One region of the Ensifer sp. R1-3 genome, then DNA from elsewhere that is predicted to be linked to it. Evidence: predicted binding sites of a transcription regulator. Region 1 holds the regulator's gene; each other region holds the start of a gene.

What was found. The regulator LexA, encoded in region 1, represses DNA repair genes until DNA is damaged. The targets are predictions, from matches to a motif close to TGTTCNNNNTGTGTTCNG.
Region 2: dnaE (DNA polymerase III subunit alpha) is a predicted target of LexA. The motif match lies at 4,968-4,985, and genes of this name have one in related genera.
Region 3: M1D43_RS23330 (DUF763 domain-containing protein) is a predicted target of LexA. The motif match lies at 2,120-2,137, and genes of this name have one in related genera.

Annotation. Positions count from the first base shown of each region.
Region 1 is NZ_CP096515.1:1,104,194-1,109,994, forward strand. It holds gene M1D43_RS05315 (SMR family transporter) at 75-401, opposite strand; gene M1D43_RS05320 (SMR family transporter) at 398-742, opposite strand; tRNA gene M1D43_RS05325 (tRNA-Asn) at 820-894, opposite strand; gene M1D43_RS05330 (membrane protein) at 1,037-1,330, shown strand; gene M1D43_RS05335 (hypothetical protein) at 1,378-1,725, opposite strand; gene M1D43_RS05340 (calcium-binding protein) at 2,126-3,205, shown strand; tRNA gene M1D43_RS05345 (tRNA-Cys) at 3,250-3,323, opposite strand; gene lexA (transcriptional repressor LexA) at 3,545-4,261, opposite strand; gene M1D43_RS05355 (hypothetical protein) at 4,480-4,644, opposite strand; tRNA gene M1D43_RS05360 (tRNA-Ala) at 4,754-4,829, opposite strand; gene M1D43_RS05365 (DUF1254 domain-containing protein) at 5,011-5,801, opposite strand, start outside.
Region 2 is NZ_CP096515.1:1,451,118-1,456,918, forward strand. It holds gene M1D43_RS07030 (L,D-transpeptidase family protein) at 1-921, shown strand, start outside; gene dnaE (DNA polymerase III subunit alpha) at 1,201-4,710, opposite strand; gene M1D43_RS07040 (ABC transporter ATP-binding protein) at 5,179-5,801, opposite strand, start outside.
Region 3 is NZ_CP096516.1:1,313,141-1,318,941, forward strand. It holds gene M1D43_RS23325 (hypothetical protein) at 370-639, opposite strand; gene M1D43_RS23330 (DUF763 domain-containing protein) at 763-2,040, opposite strand; gene M1D43_RS23335 (hypothetical protein) at 2,342-2,779, opposite strand; gene M1D43_RS23340 (carbohydrate ABC transporter permease) at 2,924-3,799, opposite strand; gene M1D43_RS23345 (carbohydrate ABC transporter permease) at 3,811-4,704, opposite strand; gene M1D43_RS23350 (ABC transporter ATP-binding protein) at 4,701-5,801, opposite strand, start outside.

The DNA of each region.
Region 1 (5,801 bases):
AGTGGCAGGTGCCGGGAGGCAGCGTCGCTTCGGCCCTGAGGGAACAAGCGCTCAGGCTCCGACGGACAGCCGCGTCAGGCGGTATGAAGCACCAGCACCGCGCCGAAAATCAGTGACAGTCCAAGCCAGCCGACCGGTTTCAGCCTCTGGCCGAAGAAAAGGCGGCCGCAGATGGCCGTACCGAAGATTCCGGTTGCGCCGAGAAGGGCATAGGCGACCGCCAGGTCCATATCCTTGATCGCTTCCGCCAGCAGCGCGAACGCCGCAAGCACCAAGACGATCGAAAGGGCACCCCAGCCGCGGCGGGCAAAGCCGTTCGACTTCGTCGAGGCGAGATTCGCCGCCACATCGAGCACGCCGGCGGCGATCGCGAATGCGAAGGAGACACCCGACGCGCTCATGCGGCGGCTTCCTCCGCATCGCTCCTGCCGGCATTGAGGAGAAGTATTCCCGCAACAGCCATCGCGAGGCCCAGCATCTCGCGGCCGGAGAGCGCATGGCCGAAAACGAAAACAGAGACGAGCGTTATCACGGCGACGCCGGATCCTTCCCAGACGGCATAGGCGACGCCAACCGGAATGGTCTTCACCGCTCGTGCCAGGAAGACGTAGGAGAGCGCGATCGAGGCATACATGACCACATGCCCCCAATAGGAGCCGGAGCCGGATGCCGCCTTCATCACGGTCAGGCCGACGACCTCGGTCGCGATCGCGAGGACCAGGAAAAGCCATGCAAGACGCATGAGGAAACCTACGAGAAATCAGCCCGACAAAATGAAAAGAGCCATTCGGGCTTTGCCGCGAATGGCTCTTTCGAAACTGGCTCCCCGGGCCGGATTCGAACCGGCGACCTATCGATTAACAGTCGAGTGCTCTACCGCTGAGCTACCAGGGATCATCTGCGCCGCAGAAGTGAGGCTGCTAATACAAATGCTTTTCCGATTTGCCAAGCGGTTTTTCAAAAAAAATGACGGTAGGCGGTTGCCGCCCTGTGGAGAAGGCACCAACTGTGGGGTCATTGGTACGAAAGAAGAGTGATGGCGACCGAAGGCAAGAAGAAGCATTTTGGCATCGATCCCAAGACGCGTGAGATCGTGCTTGGCAAATGGCGGATGAGCCTGCCCAATTCGCCGGCATTGCGCGTCCTCATCGGCGTTCTGCTCGTCTTCGGCGGTGTGCTCGGTTTTCTACCGATCTTGGGCTTCTGGATGGTTCCTCTGGGCCTGCTCGTGCTTTCGCACGACATTCCCTCGATGCGCCGACGGCGGCGCAAGCTGGCCGTATGGTGGGCCCGATGGCGGAGCAAGCCGAACTCGTCCGGCAAGTCCTGAGAGGTGGACCTCGCGAAGAGTCCACCAGCATGCGGATGCAGCGCATTTCAGTCGTCGGAACTGCCCGGCCTTCGACGCCGTTTGGGCAGGAGGGCCACAATGACGCAGGCGAGGACCAAAGCGACCGGCCAGAAGTCGGTCGCCTGATCCCAACTCCACTTCCACATTTCATAACCCTCTAGGTGAGGTGGCGGCAGCTTTGCGCTGATCTCGAAATCACGTTTTTCGCGGCCGTGAAAGTGTCCGATGGCGAAGGCGAGGCCGATGATCAGCGCCAACCTTCTCGGCGCAATCACCATGAACAGCAAGGCGACGACTGCTGCAATACAGACGCCCTCGACCACATGCCCGAGCCAATCGAAGTGGCGCTGAATGTAGCCCCAAGGAATATCCATCACATCGCGCTTCGAGTGCCGCCCTCCCGATGAGGCCGGCCGACGGGACGCTATAGCACAATCGCCGATCACGAGACCACATGGTCCTCCGGGTTCTGCTCTTCGTGGACGTCGTCCGGAGCGTGGGCAACCTCTTCCGTCTTTCAGCATCCGGACGCGGAACTTCACCGGAAAGTACAACCTGTAGTTAATCCGAAGTGGTCAATGGACAGGAACATCGCGTTCGGCAACATTAGAGCACTTTCAGGAAAAGTGTGGACGGTTTTCCGTGCGGAAGTGCGTATTTTCAAAGCGTTAGCCCGCTCGTCACTCCGACGAGGCCGGACGAGGTCGACGCCCCCAAGGCCGTCCGGGTCCCCAAGACGAGCATCACCTGCTTTGCAGCACTGTGGAGAGAAAAATGGCGCATCTGATCGGTGGCATCGCCCCTTGGCTCGGGCTCGACAACCACATCTTCGGCACGAACGATCCGGACATTGTCTTCGGAGACCCATTCACGACCGACAATAGCCTGGGAGTCTTCGAAATCGGCGGCTTCCTGTCTTCGGGGCAGGGTGGCCGCGACAGCCTTGACGGGCACGGAGGCGACGACACGCTCTTCGGCGACGCTTGGGCGATCTCCGATCAGGGGCGTGGTGGCGACGACCAGCTCGACGGCGGCGCCGGCGACGACACGCTGTACGGCGATGCCTTCTCGATCGATGTGAGTGACTCCGCGATCGTCGCCGGAGGGGACGATCGTCTCTCGGGCGGCAAAGGCAACGATACACTCTACGGCGATGGCTACAATTGCCTCAGAGGACGTGGTGGCGACGACTGGCTCGACGGCGGCGCCGGAGACGATATTCTCTCGGGCGACGCTTTCTCCCTCGGCGATTTTTTCATTGGCGGGAACGATCGGCTCCAGGGCGGAGAGGGCCATGACAAACTCTACGGAGATGGCCTCGACCAGGGCGTCGTGGAATCCGGCATCGGCGGCGACGACCACCTCTATGGTGGTTCTGGCAACGACTTTCTTGTTGGAGATGTTCTTTTCTCACGTGGCGGCAGTGGCGGCAACGACCTGCTCGACGGAGGCAAAGGCGATGATGTCCTGTATGGCGATGCAGAGGTCGGCGTGGACACCGCGGGTGGGGACGACCTCTTGATTGGCGGCGCCGGTAACGATCAGCTCTGGGGCGATGGCCGACTTACCGCAGCCTTCGCGGTCGAGACCGGTGCCGATCAGTTCCTGTTTGCGCGGAACAGTGGGCGGGATGAGATCTTCGACTTCGAATTGGACAAGGACATCATCCAAATCGCCGGCTATGGCTACGACGACTTCGCCGATTTTTTGTCCAACATCGGCGACGATGCTGACGGGAACGCTGTCCTGCAGCTGAATGGCACGGTCGATCAGGTCACTCTGATCGGCATCCACGCTGCCGACCTCAGCGCTGCCAACTTCGTCTTTGCGAATGCGGATTTCGCCCTCGTCTGACGAGGGGAAGTTTGTCGGTAACAAAGCTGATCAGGTGTGGCTTTTGGAGGCCTCGGCCGGAATTGAACCGGCGTACAAGGATTTGCAGTCCTCTGCGTCACCACTCCGCCACGAGGCCTCTACGATTTGCGTTTTCAAATCGTGGCGCGGATTTAGAATGATTGACCGCAATCCGCAAGAGGGTACATTTGGAATAGGGACTTTTTTATTCTGTATAAATGTGTCTTCCGTTCTGTGGACCGGGCGTGGCCATAGCGTCCCAAGGCGCAATACTCCCACGTAAGCGCTTTGAAACTGCGTACTTTCGTAGGAAGCGGCTGCGCACCTGGTCAGGAAGCTCTAATGATACCGCCGGATGAGGCCGACGAGCCTCCCTTGGATCTTGACCCGGTCCGGACCGAATATGCGTGTTTCGTAAGCCGGATTGGCGGCCTCCAGCGCAATAGAGGCGCCCTTGCGACGGAATCGCTTCAGGGTCGCTTCCTCGTCGTCGATCAGCGCGACGACGATATCCCCGGGGCTGGCGGTGCTTCCGTTCCGGATGATCACCGTATCGCCATCGAGGATGCCGGCCTCGATCATCGAATCGCCCTTGATCTCGAGAGCGTAGTGCTCGCCGCTGCCGATCATTTCGACCGGTACGGAAATATCGTGCATATTGTTCTGGATTGCCGAAATCGGCACACCGGCGGCAATGCGGCCCATGACCGGAACGGCGACCGATGCGGCCTCGGCCGGCGGCGCCGGTTTCGGTGCGGGGGGCGGCGCAACAGGCTTGCCCAGACTGCCTTCGATCACGCTCGGCGAAAAGCCGCGGCGGACCTGCGAAGCGCCCGCATAGGCCTCCGGCAGCTTGATGACTTCGAGGGCCCGGGCGCGATTAGGTAGCCGGCGAATGAACCCACGCTCCTCGAGTGCGGTGATCAAACGGTGGATGCCCGATTTGGACGCAAGGTCCAAGGCGTCCTTCATCTCGTCGAAGGACGGCGGGACCCCGGATTCCTTCATTCGTTCGTGAATGAACAGAAGCAATTCCTGTTGCTTGCGGGTCAGCATGGCGTCACTCCAGAATCGCGAAACAAATCAAGAACAGAACCTATCTGTTCCATATGTGTTCCGCAAGTGCCTAAAATTCCGTGAATTTCGCTTGCTGTTGAATGCCGATCCGCCCCGCGATCCGGCGTGTCGATGGCGATCGCTCGGAATTCGGGGCAGGGGCCGATACGCTCTCGCATGTTTTGGGCTTACGGCGGGCGGCGCAGGCCTATGCGATGCTAATAGGCAAGGCGCAGTCCGCCCGGCGTAAGAACGTCGAATTCAGGCTCGGGATAAGGCCCGTACCACTGGGTGTAGGTCGTGTTGGTCGAGCCTGTGCTGGCGCACCCCGAAAGGGCGAAGAGGGAAAAAATTACGGCTGCCACCAAAGATTTAACAGGCATGTTTTTCTCCACTCGCGGGAGTTGCCCAGACCTCGAACGGGTCAGACTAAAACTTTCTCTCAAATCAGCTTTTTTGGCAAGCAGCGAGCCGGCAGGGAGGACTGGTGGATGGTGGAGCCGAAGGGAGTCGAACCCTCGACCTCCGCAGTGCGATTGCGGCGCTCTCCCAACTGAGCTACGACCCCACTGGTCAACGATTGTATAAGAGTTTTCGGCCGACCGCGCCAGTGCATTCCACTTGCCGAATGCATCGCAATACAAAGATGAGGCTGACAACTGCAAGCCGCGTCGGTGCCCGCCGGCTGGCAGATAGGGCGGAGTGCAAGGTCACGAACACACAACGCCGCTATCGGCTTTCAGCACTGGCTATTGAGCCACCTCGATCGTGGGCGGCTGCCAAGAGCCATCGAGAATTGCCTCTTTGCCCCAATAGGCGCGGATGTAGAGCGAGAACTTCCCGTCCGGCGCGGGCAGCCAGTTGTTTTCCTTGTCGCCCCCAGGCGACCTCGCGCCTGCGTAGAGGGTAAGCGAACCGTCGGAGTTGCGCTTTAGGTTCTTGTTCTTGGTGCCGAGTGAGTAGCGTTTGAGGTCGTTCGCGTGGAAGAGATGCTTGTCGTTGTACAGGGTCAATGACCAGAACCCGTTGACCGGCGGCTCCTGCCCGGCTGGGAAGGTGATCGCATAGCTGCCGCTGCCGCTGAGTTCTCCGCCCGCGCCGTGGTGGTCGGTGTAGAAATATTGCGTCTCGTTCGGCCGGTTGTCGAACATGTTCGATTTTGCCGTTCCGGTCCGGTTGAAATAGTCGACGCCGAACTGCGCATTGTTGGTCGAACGGTTCCATCCGTTCCCGGCCGGACGTCCGTTGTGCTTCCACTGGAAGAACGGCTGGATGACCTTGTCTTCGGTCTCGACCGCGGTCGCAACCAGCACCTTTTTCAGTTCGGGGTCCTTGGACGCTGCATCGAGCAGCAGGCGGAATTGGCCATAGAGAGCCTCCTCGCCCGGCAACGGATCGACAGTGTCGAGAACCTCGCCGAACTGATCGAAGAACTTATCCGGGACCACCCATTTGGTTTCCTCGCCAGACGATGCCGGTCCGGGAATGTCCGGGACCTTTGCCCATTCGATCGTCTTCATCTCTCCGTCGAAATCCTTCA
Region 2 (5,801 bases), 350 kb from region 1:
AACCATGTACCGGATTATCCGGCTTCGCACGGTTGCGTGCGGCTGCCGAGCAAATTCGCGGCGAGCCTGTTCAAGATGACGGGCTACGGCATGCATGTGGTCATATCGGATCGGCAGATCGCCCCTGTCGAGGTCGCGAGCGAAATGCTTTTCCAGCCAAGCGAGTCGCGACCGCAGGGACCTGCCCTGTCGGACGTCCCCCTGCGGCCGGCGATCGGGGAGTTCAACCAGAGCGCAATTGAAGTCGCCATGACCGACAAACGCCCCTCGCCCGTCGCATCCGACGAGGAGAAGGTCCCGATACGCATTCTGATTACCCGGCGCGGTACGCAAGAGAGCGTGCGCGACCTCCAGACGCTCCTCAATACGCTCGGCTACGATGCAGGCCTGCCGGATGGCTTCAGCGGTCCGGCGACGGCCGCCGCAATCGAAGCGTTCCAGAGGGCCGAAGGGCTGCCCGTCGAAGGCAAGATAACGCCGGAGCTGATCGAAGCCGTCTTCCGCAAGGCGGGCCGCAGCGCACCGCTGAATGGCGTATTGCGGGTGCGCCGGCAATTCCAGCCGCTTTTCGAGGCCGAGGTCGCCATCGCAGAACCGGAAATGGCGCTCGGAACACATTTACTGCAGTTCCAGGATCTCGACACGAACACCGGACGGGGCAAGTGGTTCGGCATGTCGCTCGAGAACAGGCTGCCGAAAACGACCAAGAAGCGACTTGGCATCACAGCGGAAGGCGAGCCAGACCGGCCCGGCGCGCTGGAGCGAACGCTGAGCCGCATCACCGTACCCAAAGACGTTCGCGAACGCCTCGCCGGCTTCCTTGCAAACGGCTCGTCACTCTCGATCACCGATACCGAATCGGGGCTGGAGACCGGCAAAGGAACGGATTTCATCACCGTGACGAGGGAGCGGCGCGGGTGAGGAATGGGGTGATTTCCGCACCCTGGTTTGCCCCTCATCCCCCTGCCGGGACCTTCTCCCCGCAAGCGGGGCGAAGGGACAAGCGGCAAGCGCCCGCTTTCGACGGAGTGATTTAAGGGCTGTTGAGATTCGGGATACCCGCCGCGGCTTATTTGATCTCCTCATTCCTGTGCTCGTCACAGGAATCCAGCCAGCCCAAGTCCTTGGGCTGGAAGAACTCTTCCCCGCGCCGCAGACGCGACGCTGCTGCATCTCTGTGACAAGCACAGAGAACAGACCTTAAACCAGCTCGACGTCCACCACTCCGGGAGCGGAGCGAAGGGCGGCGGCGATCTCGGGTGAGATCCGGTATTTCTCGTTGAGCTCGACTTCGATCTCCCGCTGTCCGTTGTCCTTGATGACGATAAAGGAAACCAGGCCGTCCCCCTTGGCGTTCAGATGCGAGGCGATGGAGCGCAGCGGTCCGCAGTCGCGCACATAGACGCGCAAGGCCTTCTGCATCTGCAGCGATTCCTCCTCGAGCGAACGCAGGGTTCGGATACGAAGGCCGATCCCTTCCGGCCGCTCCTCCGCATCGACCGTCATCACCAGCGATTTGCCGGGCTCCAGAAGATCGCGATACTGGTTCAGCATTTCGGAGAAGAGCACGGCCTCGAACTGGCCCGAAGCGTCCGAGAAGGCGACGATCCCCATCTTGTTGCCGGTGCGCGTCTTGCGTTCCTGCTTCGACGTCACCGTACCGGCGAGGCGGCCCGCCGCCGCTCCCTTTTTCACGGCTGCCGAGAAATCCGCAAATGTCTGCACGCGCATCTTCGCGAGCAGATTATTGTAGGTGTCGAGCGGATGGGCGGAGAGATAGAAGCCCAAGACCTGGAACTCGCGATGCAGCTTCTCCGAGGCGAGCCACGGCGTATAGGAAGGTAGCGCGATCTTCTCGGGCCCCGTCGCGGCGCCCGCGCCGAACATGTCGCTCTGGCCGCTCACCTTGTTTTCCTGGGCGCGCTGCGCGAAACCGAGGATGCGATCGAGCCCGCCGATGAGCTCCGCCCGGTCGTAGCCGAAGCAGTCGAAAGCACCGGCGGCGATCAGACTTTCGAAAACACGTCGGTTCAAGAGCTTCGGATCGATCCTCAGGCAGAAGTCTTCGAGACTTGCGAAGGGCCGATCGCCACGCACGGCGACGATGTGGTCGACGGCCGACTCGCCGACGCCCTTTAGGGCGGCGAGCGAGTAATAGATGCGGTTGTCGCCGGTTTCGAAGTGGCGGTGGGAGGTCTGCACGGACGGCGCGACCACCTGAATGCCGAGGCGCATCGCGTCCTGACGGAAATCGTTGATCTTGTCCGTGTTCGACATGTCGAGCGTCATCGACGCTGCGAGGAACTCGACCGGATAATGCGCCTTCATGTAGGCGGTCTGGTAGGAGACGATGGCGTAGGCGGCGGCATGCGACTTGTTGAAGCCGTAATTGGCGAACTTGGCGAGAAGGTCGAAGATCAGGTCGGCCTGCGGCTTCGAGACGCCATTCTTGACGGCGCCATCGACGAAGCGGGCGCGTTGCTTGTCCATCTCCGCCTTGATCTTCTTGCCCATGGCGCGGCGCAGGAGGTCGGCCTCGCCGAGCGAATAGCCCGAGAGCACCTGAGCGATCTGCATCACCTGCTCCTGGTAGACGATGACGCCCTGCGTCTCCTTGAGCAGGTAATCGATCTTCGGATGGATCGATTCGATCTCTTCCTCGCCGTGCTTGCGGGCGTTGTAGACCGGGATGTTCTCCATCGGACCCGGGCGATAGAGCGCCACGAGCGCGATGATGTCCTCGATGCAGTCCGGGCGCATGCCGATCAGCGCCTTGCGCATGCCGGCGCTTTCCACCTGGAACACGCCGACCGTCTCGCCACGCGAAAGGGTCTCGTAGGTCTTCGGATCGTCGAGCGGAATGCTTGCGAGGTCGATATGGATGCCGCGCTTGCCGACGAAGTCGACGGCGGTCTTCAGAACGGTCAGCGTCTTCAGGCCAAGGAAGTCGAACTTCACGAGACCCGCCTGCTCGACCCATTTCATGTTGAACTGGGTCACCGGCATGTCGGAGCGCGGATCGCGGTACATCGGCACGAGCTGCGAGAGCGGCCTGTCGCCGATGACGATGCCGGCCGCGTGCGTCGAGGCGTGGCGGTAAAGCCCCTCGATCTTCTGGGCAATGTCGAGGAGACGGGCAACGACCGGCTCCTTTTCCGCCTCTTCCTGCAGGCGCGGTTCCTCCTCGATCGCCTTGGAAAGCGGCGTCGGGTTGGCGGGATTGTTCGGCACCAGCTTGCAAATCTTGTCGACCTGGCCATAGGGCATTTCCAGCACGCGGCCGACGTCGCGCAGTGCTGCACGCGCCTGCAGCGATCCGAAGGTGATGATCTGCGCCACCTGCTCGCGGCCGTATTTCTGCTGCACGTAGCGGATGACCTCCTCGCGCCGGTCCTGGCAGAAATCGATATCGAAGTCGGGCATCGACACGCGCTCGGGATTGAGGAAGCGCTCAAAAAGCAGCGAGAAGCGCATCGGATCGACATCGGTGATCGTCAGGGCATAGGCGACCAGCGAGCCGGCACCCGAGCCGCGGCCCGGCCCGACCGGAATGTCATGCTGCTTGGCCCATTTGATGAAGTCCGCAACGATGAGGAAGTAGCCCGGAAACTTCATCCGCTGGATGACGCCGAGTTCGAAGGCCAGCCGCTCCCGATAGTCCTCTTCCTTGTAGCCGGGCGCCATGCCGAGCTTGGCAAGGCGTTCCTCCAGCCCCTCCTCCGCCTGCCGGCGCAGTTCCGCTACCTCCGCGCGTTCAGCCTCCTCCGGATCATCCGAAGCGCCGGTAAAGCGCGGCAGGATCGGTCCGCGGGTCTTCAACATGAAGGAGCACCGCCGCGCCACCTCGATCGTATTCTCCAATGCCTCGGGCAGATCCGCAAAGAGCGCCGCCATCTCCTTGCGGCTCTTCAAATAATGGTCCGGGGTCAGACGGAAGCGGCTGTCGTCGGACACCATCGCATTGTGGGCGACGGCCATCAGCGCATCGTGGGCATCATAGTCGGACGGCGACGGGAAAAACGCCTCGTTGGTGGCGACGAGCGGAACGTCGAGCCGATAGGCGAGATCGATCATGCGGTTCTCGTGACGCCGGTCGTAATTCCCGTGCCGCTGCAGTTCGACATAGAGGCGATCGCCGAAAAGCTCGATCAAGGCTTGCAGGCGTGCCTCGGCCAGAGCCGGCGAACCCGACTTCAGCGCCATGTCGACCGGGCCGGCTCCCGCACCGGTGAGCGCGATCAGGCCGGTCGTGCCGCCAGCCGCAAGCCAGGAGCGGCTTATTCGCGTTTGCTGGTGACCCTCGCCTTCGAGATAGGCGCGGCTCACGAGCTCGACGAGGCGGGCGTAACCGTCCTCGGTCGCCGCGATCAGCACGATCGCGGGAAGTTTGACGAACTGATGGGCGTGTCCGCGCCGCTCGCCTTCCGCCTCGTCTTCCATATCGATCGAGAGCTGGCAGCCGATGATCGGCTGCAATCCGTCGTCGGCGGCCTTCTGCGAGAATTCGAGTGCCGCGAAGAGATTATTGGTGTCGGCGATGCCGATCGCCGGCTGATCGTCGGCGACCGCCTTGCCGATGATCTTCTTCAGCGGCAAGGCGCCTTCCAGCAACGAATAGGCGGAATGCACCCGCAGGTGAACGAACTGCGGATCGGCCGCAGCCCCTGTGCCGTGCCCGATACCCTGCCCGATACCCTGGTTGCCTGTCATCGCCGCACTCCGATTCTTGTCCGGCGTCGAGGATATCCTGTTTCCCGTCCCAACTGTCCAGTCTCAAGGACGGGCCGCCGGGGTTTTTGCCCGGCTGTGGTGTTTACTGCGCGTTCGACAGGACGCGGAGCACGCTGGATAAATCCCGGTCACAGGCCGAGAGCGATTACCGAGATGCTCACGATGAAAAGGCTCATCGAGGCGAAGGCAGCAAGATCACGTACGAAATCAGCCATAACTTGTCTCCTTTCCGCTACTGTTCCCTTTTTGTTCTATTTCCGTTCGATAGTCAAGGAAGTCTGCATGGAAGACCCGCTATTCAGTGGCTATGGTTAATGTGCACCGACGGCCCCCATTCGCGCATGCGTTCCGAGGAGCGACACGCCTCGAACGGAACATGCAAGGAACGCCAAGCGGTGACCGCGCCTCGAGCGAGGTCGGGGCTGAATACGCGCCGCCGCGGCCGGACTATTTCAGTTCGACCACCTTGCCGTCCTCGATCGTCACGCGGCGATCCATGAGCGAAGCGAGTTCGTGATTGTGGGTGGCGATCAGCGCCGCGAGCCCGGACTGGCGCGCCAGGGCTTCCAGCGCCTCGAATACATAGCCGGCCGTCTCGGGGTCGAGGTTGCCGGTCGGCTCGTCCGCCAGAAGGATGAGCGGCGCATTGGCGACCGCCCTGGCGATGGCGACGCGCTGCTGCTCGCCGCCGGAAAGCTCGGTCGGGCGGTGGCTGCCGCGATGGCCGATGCGCATATAGTCCAGAAGGGCCGATGCCCGCTCCGCCGCCTCGGCCTTGGGCAATCCGGCGATCAGTTGCGGCATCATGATGTTCTCCAGCGCCGAGAATTCCGGCAGGAGATGGTGGAACTGATAGACGAAGCCGATCTCGTTGCGGCGGATTGCCGTTCGCCGGTCGTCGCTGAGTCCGTTGCATGAGGTGCCGTTCACGAGCACCTCGCCCTCATCCGGGTGTTCGAGCAGCCCGGCGATATGAAGCAATGTCGACTTTCCGGTACCGGACGGTGCCACGAGGGCGACTGTCTCGCCGCTTCGCAACGTCAGGTCGGCTCCCTTGAGGATCGGCAGAA
Region 3 (5,801 bases), on a different replicon from region 1:
TTTTTAGGTCAGGTCGACCTAAAAACATGAACGTGATCGATTCCAATAGGTTAGAGCGGGATGCGGGCGGAAAACCGCACACACTTTTCCTCATCCCGCTCTAGTTTGCTCGATCTAAAACACGGTCATCCACACGCCGCGCCAGAAAAGCGAATTCGGGTCATCGAGGCGTTCGCAATCGTCCGTCGCAGGCCTCCTGATCTTTGCAGATGCCGGCTTGGGGGCGTTTGCGGGAGGGACAGGGCGCCCTTCGCGCTCCGTCGCGGGCTCCGGTTTTTTGATCGTAAGCATCGCGAGATCCTTTCCGCCGTAAAGGCGTTTCCGGCCTCAAGTGCTCTTCCGCTTCCTTCTCCCAGTTCCTTCTTCGGTTCAGTGCCGGTGAATGAATTTACAGAAGCGGCTGGGTTGCCCGTCGTCAGTCATGTCCTGATGGAGGAAAGCCAGGTTCTCCTCATCGAAGATCTTGAAGAACTCGTCCCAGGAAATTTTCTCCAGCGTGTCTTCCGGTTTGCCGAAATCAACGCGAAGGAGACCACCACCGTCTTCGGTCGCGCCCTTCACGCGCGCCGGCTGTCCTTTGCGGGCTTCTATCCAATTGCGGATTGTGTCGTGGTCGATCGTAGTCATCGCAGCGGTCATCGGAAACTCCATGAACTGGCATGCCGGCGGCGCCTCGAAGCGCCATCTTCAGCGGCAGGGAACGCGGTGTGCCCTCATCGCGCCCTAGCTGTGTAAATCGATCGCGCTGCTTATTGTTCCGCCTCAGCGCCGCGTGCGGTTGCTTGGCTCCGCCGCGGTTGCCTCGTCGTCGTGCGGTTCCAAGCCGAATATGCTGCGCCCGCCGAAACGCGCGGAGTCCCTGAATTCGCCCGCGACGATCTCCTTGAGGTCGGGGCCCGTGACGTAGCGCTCCAGCCGGCGCGACTGCTCGTCGAGCCGCTTCAGCGCCGCAAGCTCTTCCTCGCGCCCGAGGCGGCCCTTGCTGACCGCTGATTTCATGATCCTGATCGTCTCGTCATAGACTTTCAACGGCACCGGGAACGGATGGCGGTCCTTGCCGCCATGGGCGAGCGAAAAGCGGGCGGGGTCCGAGAACCTGCACGGCGTCCCGTGGACCACCTCCGCGACCATCGCCAGCGCCTTGACCGTCCGCGCGCCGACGCCTGGCACCAGCAGCAGGTCCTTGAAATCCTCCGGACCACGGTCGGCGGCGGCGGCGAAGTTGCCGTGAAGGCGCCGGAGATTGACGTCGCTTTCGCGCACGTCGTGATGGGCGGGCATGAAGAGATGCGGCAGCATCGGCTGTGCCGGCGCGGCCACAGGAGCCCCACGGGACTCGATCCGGGCGACCTCGCGCAGGAGCCCGTCGGGCCCGAGGGACTGGAGGAGATCGAGCTGCGCAGTCCGCGAGGCGGCGGCGCGGCGGTCGGCAAGATTGACGATCTCGCCCTGTTCTCTGCCTTCGATCGCGCTATGCGGCGCGTCGACGAAGCTTGTCAGGCCCTCCGAGAGCCAGTGATAGCGCCTCGCCTGCCGGCGGTCGCCGTTCATGCCCTGCTGGACGACCACCCACCTGGCATCGTCCGTGACGATGAAACCGTGCAGGTAGAGATCGAAGCCGTCCTGAACGGCGGCACTATCGACCTTGGCGACGAGGCGGCTCGCTTCTGCCAATGCGCCGCCATCGAAACCTACGCGATCGCCAATCGATATGAGTTCGCCCGGCGTCTTGCGGGAGTGCTGGCCGCGGCCGCCGCAGACATGAATGCCCAGCTCGCCGGCAAGCGGGGTCAGACCGCGTTTCAATGCACCGATGACGCTCGTGGTGATACCGGAGGAATGCCAGTCCATGCCCATGACGGCACCGAAGGACTGGAACCAGAACGGATGCGCAAGCCGCCTTAAAAACTCGTCGCGTCCGTAGTGATGAACGACCGCTTCGGTGACCAGCGCGCCGAGGCGCGTCATACGGTCGCCGAGCCATCGCGGTACGCGGCCGCCATGCAGCGGGAGATCCGCGTTGCCTGCTCTTTGAGCCATAGTGTTTCCGTTCGTCATCCCGGCCGACACGGCGCGTCGCCATCCGGCGCCGCGTCGATCCACTTAACATAGTGGAATTTGGAGCACGAAGCGAAAATCGCAGACATGAGGGCGCGTTGCACGCGACGAAAGCCTTGAGATCGAGTTGCGATCCTAAGACGACGACGCCGCGCATCGACGGCAATCCGCCAGCCGGAGGCGATGGGAGCACCACAGTGCGAGCGCGATGAGCCTTCGCACTGCAGCCCGCCTCCTCCGGCGGCCGCCTTCGATCACGACCCTCCGATATGCCGTCGCCTGCCTAGCCGACGAACATCTGGCGCAACCGAGCAAACAGGCCTGGCTGTTTCTCTACAAGCATTGCGCGGATGTGGCGGGCGGCCGTCGATGCGCTGACCGTCGCGCCGAAATGGCAATAGCAGATGACCTTATGTAATTGCTCGTCGCTCAGCTCGAAGAACCGCCTGGCTTCACCGTAGCTGTCGTTCTCCATCCCGGCGGTCCGGAGGACCGGATCCTCGAAGGCGACGGAGATCGGCGAACCGTCACCGCGCATGGCCGCGCGGACTCTCGCTGGCTGATACTCTGTCTCGTGCAGCGTCGAAAGGCGTCTGTGAGGATCCCGTTCCAGGAGCTCCGCCCAACGCTCAAGGCGCTCCTTGCGCGATAACGTCCGTCGCGGCAGGTCCTGCTTGACCTCGGCGACGCCCTGTAACTGCTCGATTGCTTGGTGCTTCATTGCGACCTCCTACTCTAACGATAGTTGGCCCCCCAATTTCCACCTCGTAGGCCTGATCAGCGTGACTCCAACCGGTCGGGAAGTCCAATCACGAAAATAGATCATGCCAAATTTGGCGCATGACGTTGCCCGCGGCGGCGGTCGTCACCCCTTGACGGCGCCGGACGTCAACCCCGCGACGATCTTGCGCTGGAAGATCAGGACGAGAACGAGCAGCGGCAGCGTCACCGTGACGGACGCGGCCATGATCTGGCCAAACGGATATTCATAGCGGCTGCTGCCTGTCAGAAGGCCGATCGCTACCGGAACCGTCCGGTTCTCGTCGGTCAGGATGAAGGTGAGCGCAAAGAGGAATTCGTTCCATGCAAGGATGAACGACAGCAGACCGGTGCTGGCAATCGCAGGCCCCATCAGCGGCAGCAGCACGTGGGTGAGGATGCGCAGGCGCGAACAGCCGTCGATGAGCGCCGCCTCCTCCAATTCGTTCGGCAGGTCACGGATGAAGCTCGTCAGGATCCATGTCGTGAAGGGCAAAGTGAGAATGAGATAGGAGACGATCAGCGCCGACGGCCGATTGTAGAGCCCGAGCCATCCGATCACCTCGAACATTCCCGAAAGCACCACCACTTGCGGAAAGACCGAGATCATGAGAACGGCGATCAGAACGATGCGGCCCGGCGGGAAATGCAGGCGGCCGAGCGCGTAAGCCGCAAGAATGCCGATGACGAGGGAGACCGCCGTACTGACAAGCGCGACCACGCCGGAATTGACGAGCGCGCCCATGAATACCGCATTGTCGAACAATTGCCTGTAGTTGCTGAAATCGAGCGCCGGCAGCAGAGTGAACTGGTAAAGCGCCTGCCCCGTCTTGGTCGAGGAGACGATCGCCCAATAATAGGGAAACAGCATGTAGACGAGGACGGCCGCCACGCCGGCATAGAGTCCGGCCGTCTTTACGCGGCGCAAGGTCCGGTAAGTCGCGTTCGAATAGCGCCTCGTGGTGACTGCGCTCACCGTCATCGATAGCCCCCTCAGCCTGTCGCCCGATCGAGGCGCAAAAGCCCGACGATGACGATAGCGATCAGTCCGATGATCATGAACACCCAGGTGGAAGCAGCGGCTCCAAGGCCGAGGTCCTGAAAGCTGATGATCTGGTCGCGCGCATAGATCGACATCGTCATCGTGTTTTCGTTGTTGGCCGCAAGCACGTAGCTCAGATCGAACATGCGGAGCGCGTCGAGCGTGCGGAAGAGTATCGCGACACCGATCGCCGGCGTCGCGAGCGGCAAGGTTATGGACCAGAAGCGTTTCCACTGCGGCACGCCGGAAACGTCGGCTGCCTCGTAGATTTCCTCGGGGATCAGTTGCAGGCCGGCGAGAATGAGGAGCACCATGAACGGCGTCGTCACCCAGACATCGATGAAGATCACCGTCCCGAGGATCAGCGAAGGATCGGCTGTCCATGCGACGCCCTTTTCGACGAGTCCCAACGCGACCAGGAGCTTGTTGATCAGGCCGAACTGATCGTTGAGCATCCATTCCCAGATCCGGGCCGAGACGACCATCGGCATCGCCCAGGGAATGAGGATCGCCGCCCGCACGATGCCGCGGCCGAGAAAAGCGCGGTGCAGGAGCAAGGCGATCGCAAGTCCGAGAAGCGTCTCCAACGCGACGGATACGAGCGTAAAGACGAGCGTGTTCCTGACCGCGCCCCAGAACACCGGATCTTCGGCGACTTCCACGAAGTTCTCGATACCCACGAATCCGTAGTCCGAAGGGGCGTCGAGATAAGCGTCGGTGAAGGAGAAGAAAATGCTGCGGGCAAGCGGCCATATCGCCACGGCCACCAGCGTCAGCAGCAACGGGAGCAGGAATATCCATGCGGTGCGGCGTTGCTGCCGCTCCATCCGGCGGGCGGCGTTCACGACGAGGCTCCGAGGACCAATGGAACGCTCGCGCCGTGATCGATGCGCCGGCCACCCTCTCCGAAGAGGTAGAGACTTTCCGGTTGCCAGCTCAGGCCGACGGGTTCCCCGGGGGCTATTTGCGGCGGACTTCCCGTCGAACGAACCGTCCAGACCAGCGTCTCGGTGAGCCGCACATAGCAGACATATTCATAGCCGAGGTCCTCCATGCGCTCGAAGGTTCCGCGGATCGCACCTTTCGTTTCGGCACCGACAAGCTTCAAAGCCTCCGGCCGCAAGCCGATTTCCGCAGGCCTTCCTTCGGCCGGGACGTACTCTGCGGCGTAGGCGAAGCCGCCGGCTCCCCTCAGAACCGCGGCGGCGGGGCCGGTCGCTTCGAGCGGGGCGAAATTCATTCTAGGGCTGCCGAGGAAGCCGGCAACGAAGCGATTTTCCGGCCGGTCGTAAAGCTCGCGCGGCCGCCCCACCTGCTCGATCTGCCCGTGGTTGAGAATGACGATCCGGTCGGCGAGCGTCATCGCTTCCGTCTGGTCGTGGGTGACATAGATCATCGTCGTCTTGACGTCGGCGTGCAGCTTGGCGATCTCGAAGCGCATTTCCATGCGCAGGTCCGCGTCGAGATTGGAAAGCGGCTCGTCGAAGAGGAAGACTTCCGGTTGGCCGACCAGCGCACGGCCGATCGCCACGCGTTGCCGCTGACCGCCGGAAAGCTGGCGCGGCCGACGCTCGAGCAGGTGACCTATCTTCAGCATGTCCGCGACCCTGGCGACACGGCGACGGATTTCATCCTTGCCGAGCCGCGCCGTTTCCAACGCAAAGCCGATGTTTCGCGCCACATTCATATGCGGGTAGAGCGCGTATGACTGGAAGACGAAGGCAAGTCCACGTTTGGACGCCGGCACGTCCGTCACCTGGTCGCCGCCGATAAACACGTCGCCACCGGAAACCGGCACGAGGCCGGCGATCAGTCGCAGAAGCGTCGACTTTCCGCAACCGGATGGGCCGACGAAGACGACGAACTCCCCGTCCTCGATCTCGAGATCGATGGAGCGGATCACGTCATAGGTGCCGAAGGTCTTGCTGACATTCTTCAGGGA